Regions from separate parts of the Paenibacillus sp. FSL R7-0297 genome, predicted to be linked through region 2. Evidence: riboswitches for the same ligand, from Rfam matches in the RefSeq annotation. Region 2 holds a riboswitch; the other holds the start of a gene.
What was found. Region 2 has a riboswitch for glycine ahead of gcvT (glycine cleavage system aminomethyltransferase GcvT). Riboswitches for the same ligand answer to the same signal wherever they lie in the genome.
Positions count from the first base shown of each region.

Region 1: linked by a shared signal. The riboswitch ahead of MKZ24_RS05415 (amino acid permease) and the one ahead of gcvT (glycine cleavage system aminomethyltransferase GcvT) in region 2 are both predicted to bind glycine.

Region 1 covers NZ_JBBPAQ010000001.1:1,244,604-1,248,015, forward strand. Annotated here, with positions in the region: gene MKZ24_RS05405 (carbohydrate ABC transporter permease) at 1-547, opposite strand, end outside; gene MKZ24_RS05410 (ABC transporter permease) at 562-1,542, opposite strand; glycine riboswitch at 1,789-1,868, shown strand; gene MKZ24_RS05415 (amino acid permease) at 2,019-3,395, shown strand.
Region 2 covers NZ_JBBPAQ010000001.1:1,726,004-1,729,415, reverse strand. Annotated here, with positions in the region: gene MKZ24_RS07515 (OmpA/MotB family protein) at 1-331, shown strand, start outside; gene MKZ24_RS07510 (hypothetical protein) at 416-1,048, shown strand; gene gcvH (glycine cleavage system protein GcvH) at 1,135-1,527, opposite strand; glycine riboswitch at 1,712-1,807, shown strand; glycine riboswitch at 1,811-1,910, shown strand; gene gcvT (glycine cleavage system aminomethyltransferase GcvT) at 2,046-3,167, shown strand; gene gcvPA (aminomethyl-transferring glycine dehydrogenase subunit GcvPA) at 3,167-3,412, shown strand, end outside.

The sequences.
Region 1 (3,412 bases), 480 kb from region 2:
ATTTGCCGGATTCTATCATCTCTTCGGGAACCGTCTGCTGGAAGAAGGTGCGGGCAATGAAAATATAGAATGCGTTGGAGAGGCCGGGCAGGATCAGTGCAATCAGCGAGTCCTTCAGATCCAAATAATTAACGTACAGCAGGTAGAAAGGGACAAGCCCTCCCGAGAACAGCATAGTGATCAGCAGGTAGAAACTAAAAGCCTTTTTAAAGGGAAAGTCCTTCCGGTAGAGGGGGTACGCGTACAGAGCAATCAATAGTACTGCCAGAAGGGTTCCGGTAAGCGTAACGGTCAGGCTGATTCCATAAGCTTTGACCAGCGTCTGCGAATGGTTGAACAGATATTGGTAAGCGGTCAGGTCAATCTTCTCGGGCCAGAATTTATACCCCTGCAGCGTTAACGTTTTCTCGTTGGTTAAGGAAATGGCGACAATGAGCAGAATAGGCAGGATGCAGGCCAGACTGAAGGCAGTGAAGAAGATGTTCAGCACAATCTGGGCGCTCTTGGAGCCTTTGGGATAGGCGCGGGTTCGGGTTGCAGTAGTCATTAAGATCCTCCGTTCTAGAAAAGTGCCGTATCGCGGTTCAGCTTGCGGGCCAGACTGTTCGCCCCGATAACAAGGAAGAAGCCGATGACGGATTGATAAAAGTTCGCCGCAGAGGACATACCCAGATCATTAAGCTGTATTAAGCCCCGATACACATAGGTGTCGATGACATCCGTAGTAGAGCGCAGCGCACCGGAGTCCAGCGTAACGTGGTAGAACAGCCCGAAGTCGGAGCGGAAAATACCGCCCATGTTGAGAATGGTGAGAATGACCATGATAGGCGTAAGGAGCGGCAGCGTAATTCGGGTGATCTGCTGCCACTTGCTGGCGCCGTCCACCACCGCAGCTTCATACAGCTCCTCGCTGATGCCGGTGATCGCGGCCAGATAGATGACACTGCCGATGCCGATCGAGTGCCACATCTTGGTGAGCCACAGAATATAGGGCCATGCATTGGGATGCATATAAGCATTGACTGAGGAATGGCCGAACAAGGGCAGAATATGCTTGACCAGGAAGCCGTACTCCGGGTGCAGGAAGGCGTAGACTATGAAGCTGACGACAACCATGGACAAGAAATTCGGCATAATCATAACAGTCTGGAAGAAACGGGAGGCCAGCTTGCTGCGAACCTCGTTGATCGCAATGGCCAGGGATACAGAGAGGATGAGCCCTGAGATAATGAAGACAACGTTGTAGCCGATGGTGTTAATGGTCACGCGCAGGGCATCGGATGTGGCGAAGAGGAACCGGAAGTTGTCGAGTCCCGCCCATGGACTGCCCATAATGCCGTCAACATAGTTGATGTTCTTGAAAGCAATGAATAATCCGAACATCGGGATGTAACAGTTGATGAAAAAAATAATGGCGGTTGGCAGCAGCATGAGCAGCAGCACCCGGTATTTCACAATGTTCCGCAGCAAACGGCCAAAGCTGCCCTGCTGCTGTGAAAGGGGCTGCTTGGTCAAAGCTTTTACGGTTGAAGGATTTGCCATTGGTTCTAACCTCGCTCTACATAATCTGGATGAATTTATTATAGTAGAGGAGCAGATACGAATTCTCTCTTGCAGATGACCCCGTTTATTCAAAAGTTACCTCATGTTGAACTCTTGAACATTGCGACTTTTTTCACAGAATATCTCTCACATGCCGAGTAATATGTTAGAATATCAGAATGCATTAACGCTTCACCAATTTAATACATCACACGGGCTATGATTGCTATGGATCACACTATAGCAGGAGCAGCTTCTGGAGAGACTGCGGGAGACCGCAGCGCCGAAGGGTTCACAATCTCAGGCAAAAGGACAGAAGAGTACGGAATTTGTATTTGTTATGCCGATTCTTTACGGTCAGCAGCGCAGGTAGCTTATTTTGATATTCTTATGAACCGGGAGATTGGATGACATCCAATCTCTTTTTTATGTTATTTGGCAGCATAGCGTTGTACACATTAAGGGGGAAAAAGGCAATGGCACAGACAGAATTAAAGAGAGATTTGGCGAACCGGCATGTACAGCTGATCGCTATCGGCGGCACGATTGGCACAGGGTTATTCCTGGGATCGGGCAGAGCGATTCAGCAGGCCGGCCCGTCCATTATGATCACGTATTTACTCGTGGGGATTGCCGTGTTTTTTGTGATGAGGGCGCTGGGTGAGCTGCTGCTCTCCAAAGCGGGATATCAATCCTTTACGGACATTGCTGAAGACTATTTGGGGCCCCGGGCTGCGTTCATTACGGGCTGGACCTACTGGTTCTGCTGGATTATGACGGCGATGGCCGATGTGATTGCGGTGGGCGTCTATGTGCAGTACTGGTTCGATATTCCGCAGTGGGTACCGGCCGTGATCTGCCTGATCATTCTGCTCGGACTCAATCTGCTCACGGTCAAAAGCTTCGGCGAACTCGAATTCTGGTTTGCCCTAATCAAAGTCGTCACGATTCTTGCCTTAATCGGCCTGGGAATCATTCTGCTGGTCATCGGGTTCAAGACGGATGCAGGATCGGTGAGCGTTCGCAATCTCTGGGAGCACGGGGGCGTGTTCCCGAACGGTGTTAAGGGCTTCTTATTTTCCTTCCAGATGGTTGTGTTCGCTTATGTCGGTGTGGAGCTTGTGGGTGTATCAGCCGCAGAAACAGCGGATCCGGAGAAAAATATCCCCTCGGCGATTAACAAGATTCCTCTGCGGATTCTCTTCTTCTATGTGGGCGCGCTCTTCGTGCTGCTGTGCATTAACCCGTGGACCCAGCTCAGTGCGGCTGAAAGTCCATTTGTGCGAACCTTCAGTCTAGTCGGGATTCCAGTTGCTGCGGGCATTATCAATTTCGTCGTCTTAACCTCAGCGGCTTCCGCCTGCAACAGCGGGATGTTCTCGACCAGCCGGATTCTGTATAATCTGAGCCGAAGAGATCAGGCATCCCCGCAGCTCGGCAAGCTGAACCGAAATCATGTGCCCGCGAACTCATTATTTATTTCTACATTTGTAATATCGGCCGGGGCGCTGCTCAGCAAGCTTATTCCAGGCCAAGCGTTCGGCATCGTTACAACGATCAGCGCCATTTGTTTCATCTGGGTGTGGGGTGTTGTGCTCGTATGTCATATCAAGTATAAGAAGAACCGCCCGGACTTACATGCCTCGTCCAAATTCAAAGCACCGTTCACACCTGTTATCAATTATGCGGTTTTAACGTTGTTTGCCGCCATTTTGATCATTATGCTGTTCGCAGATGAGACCCGTCCGGCGCTGCTGTGTACGCCTCTATGGTTCATTCTGTTGTTCGTCCTGTACTCCATGCGGAGCAAGAAGGAGAAAAGTGATGCGGAAGTTAGTATAATCAATACATGAGTGAAAGAATGTTCAAA
Region 2 (3,412 bases):
AGCCGAGCTGAAATCACCTGCCCTACCGGCACTGCGCCAGCTCTCCGGCCTGTTCCGCGGAATCGGTGCCACGATCAGCATCGAAGGCCATACCGACAATGTTCCGGTAACCGCTGCTTCAGATTACACGGATAACTGGGAGCTATCCGGCGCCCGCGCACTCTCTGTACTGCGCTTCTTCCTGGATAACGAGGGGCTTAGCCCCGATACTTTTCAGTATGCCGGTTACGCGGATACCAGACCTGCCTACGATAACGCTACCGTTGAAGGGCGGCAGAAGAACCGCCGGGTTGAACTCATTGTCCTGCGGCAGCTTCAGGAGGAAGAATAACACGTATCTGCAAGCGAATCAGCTCAGAAATCTGCAGATGAGAAGGCACGGCAACCATTTGCTAGTATAAGGAGATTGAACGCTATGCAGACTACAAACGGAACGACACCGGATGCCACCCGTTTTCTCTATTTTCTGCGGCAGCTGGTTTCGCTGATCATGATTGTTTTTGCCCAGGGAATCATCACCTTCTTCATTGGTTTATTATCTGTATTTATGATGTTCTTCTCCTCCGATTACTTCTGGGGCGACCTAGCCCATGTGTATCCACCCGATAAACTGATGTATATAGGCATAGACTTCCTTATTGCCGGCGCAGCCTTTGCCCTGCCCTGGCTCGGGGTCTGGTGGATGCTCTACGGGCTGTCCGAGGATGGACGCATCCGCTGTTTCCCACTTCTTTTACTCTTTGCCTATCTGACATTTGTGATCCTCTTTCTGCAGATCAATCCGGTCTATAACCCGGAAGCCATGATCCCTTCCTCCGCCGGGGAATCCACCTTTCTGGTCTGTATGGGCATGTCTGCCGTGGTGCTTTTCCCGTTATATTCGGCCGGTGTGTATTACTTCGTACTTAAACCCAATACCCGTCCCAGAAAAAGATACCGGTTCCTATTGCTGTGCCTTATCTTTGCCGTTGCCGGTCTGGCTCTGCTGCCCGCCCTTTGGCACTTGGCGCCCAGTATTTATCCGGGGCTGCTTAGCTTTCCGGAGTGATACAGAAACGCAAAAAGACAGACCTCTCACATTAGTGACATCTAATGTAATAAGAGAAGCCTGCCATGTTCATCTGTTCGTAAAAACTATTCCCCAACCAATTCCTTATAAGCAGCCGCATCCAGCAGGCCCGATACTGCATCCGCGAACTCACCATCAAGCTCCAGCTCAAAAATCCAACCGCCGCCGTATGGCTGATCATTGATCAGCTCCGGGCTGGATTCGAGTGCGTCGTTGATCTTGGTTACCTTGCCGGATACCGGCGAGTACAGCTCCGACACCGTCTTGACAGACTCGATACTGCCTACGCTATCGCCCGCGGAAATGGCTGCGCCGACTTCAGGAAACTCAACAAACACGATGTCGCCCAATAAATGCTGCGCATGATCCGTAATTCCCACACGTACTACGCGTCCTTCACCCTGCTGTGCCCATTCATGCTCTTCGCTGTATAGCAGGTTGTTAAGCACTTCACTCATTTCCAAGCCGCCTCTTTTCCACATTTGGAGTTCTAAATTTAGTTATAGCCTAAGTTATCACCTTGCCTAATGTCAATATAACTGACAGGAAAATTAAATTTGTCATCTTTTTGACGTTTTTTGATTGACAGCGTGCTTGTAAACCCGGTTTAATGGAGTCAGTAGAAAAACATATAGTTTGCGAATGATGGCATAGGGAGAGACTGACCCTCAGGGGCAGCGCCGAAGGAGTAAGCCCGGGATGGGTGAATCTCTCAGGCAAAAGGACCTTTGCCGGACGCATCTCTGGAGAGCATCCACAGCCTGGACAACAGGAAACGGATCACCAACGGGGAAACCTGCGGGCAGGATAGCAGGGTAACTCTCAGGTACAAAGGACAGAGCGAAAGTCAATTTATGCGTTAGTGCATAATGGCTTTCGCCTGTCCTTTTTTATATTTTTAGCTGAAACAGATACTGCGCTTATAAGGCGGCATTACCGTTTCTGCTTACATGTAAACAGACTAAGGGGTGACACGATGGAGTCTTTGAGAAGAACGCCTTTTTATGATCTCTATGCCGCTTATGCGGAGTCCAGATGCATTGATTTCGGCGGCTGGGAGCTGCCGGTGCAGTTTACTGGCATCGTTAAGGAACATGAAGCAGTCCGCCAGCAGGCCGGACTGTTCGATGTATCGCATATGGGTGAATTCATGGTTGACGGCAGCGGCGCTGAAGCCTTCCTGCAGCAGATGACCACCAATGATGTCAGCCGCCTAGCAGACGGCGCTGCGCAGTATACCCTGATGCTCTATCCGAGCGGCGGAGTGGTTGACGATCTGTTGGTGTACCGCCTGGGCCATGAGCGCTACATGCTCGTCGTGAACGCCTCCAATATCGATAAGGACTTCCAGTGGCTTGCGGAGCATCTCACCGCTGAATTCAGCGGTGTCAGCCTGAAGAATGTCTCTGATGAGACGCTGCTGCTCGCTCTGCAGGGTCCGCTGGCTGAGACGATTCTGGCCGAAGTTACCTCTGCCCCGCTTGCAGAGCTGAAGCCCTTCCACTTCATCGAACACGCCGAGGTCTGCGGCGTAACTGTACTGCTCTCCCGTACCGGCTATACCGGTGAGGACGGCTTTGAGCTGTACGCCCCTGTCGATACAGCTGCCGCCCTCTGGAACGGCCTGCTGGCCGCAGGTGCTGCGCATGGACTGACTCCCGCCGGACTCGGCGCACGCGACACGCTCCGCTTCGAGGCCAAGCTGCCGCTGTACGGCCAGGAGCTCTCGGCGGATATTACTCCGCTCGAGGCGGGAGTCCAGTTCTTCGTGAAGCTGGACAAAGCCGATTTTCTAGGCCGCGATGCCTTGCTGAAGCAGAAGGAAGCCGGCCTGCCGCGCCGCCTGGTGGGACTTGAAATGATCGACCGCGGCATTCCCCGCTCCCACTATCCCGTGTATGCGGACGGTGTGAAGATCGGTGAAGTGACTACCGGTACACAATCGCCGACACTGAAACGGAATCTCGGACTTGCCCTGCTGGATGCTGCCTATACGGATATAGGCACAGAGGTGTATGTGGAGATCCGCGGCAAGCAGCTTAAGGCTGCCGTGATCAAAGCCCCATTCTACAAAAAGAGCCAAGGAGTGAAGCCGTAATGAAGCACCGCTATTTGCCTATGACGGAGCAAGACCGCGCTGAAATGATGGAGACTGTAGGAATCCAGTCCATCGACGAGCTGTTCTCCGATATCCCGCAGGCCGTCCGTTACCAGGGAACAATGCCGATGTCCGGCCCGCTGGATGAGTATGCGCTGCTGCGCCATATGAAGGGTCTGGCGGACAAGAATGCCGACTTTGATACCCATGCGAGCTTCCTTGGCGCCGGATTATATGATCACCAC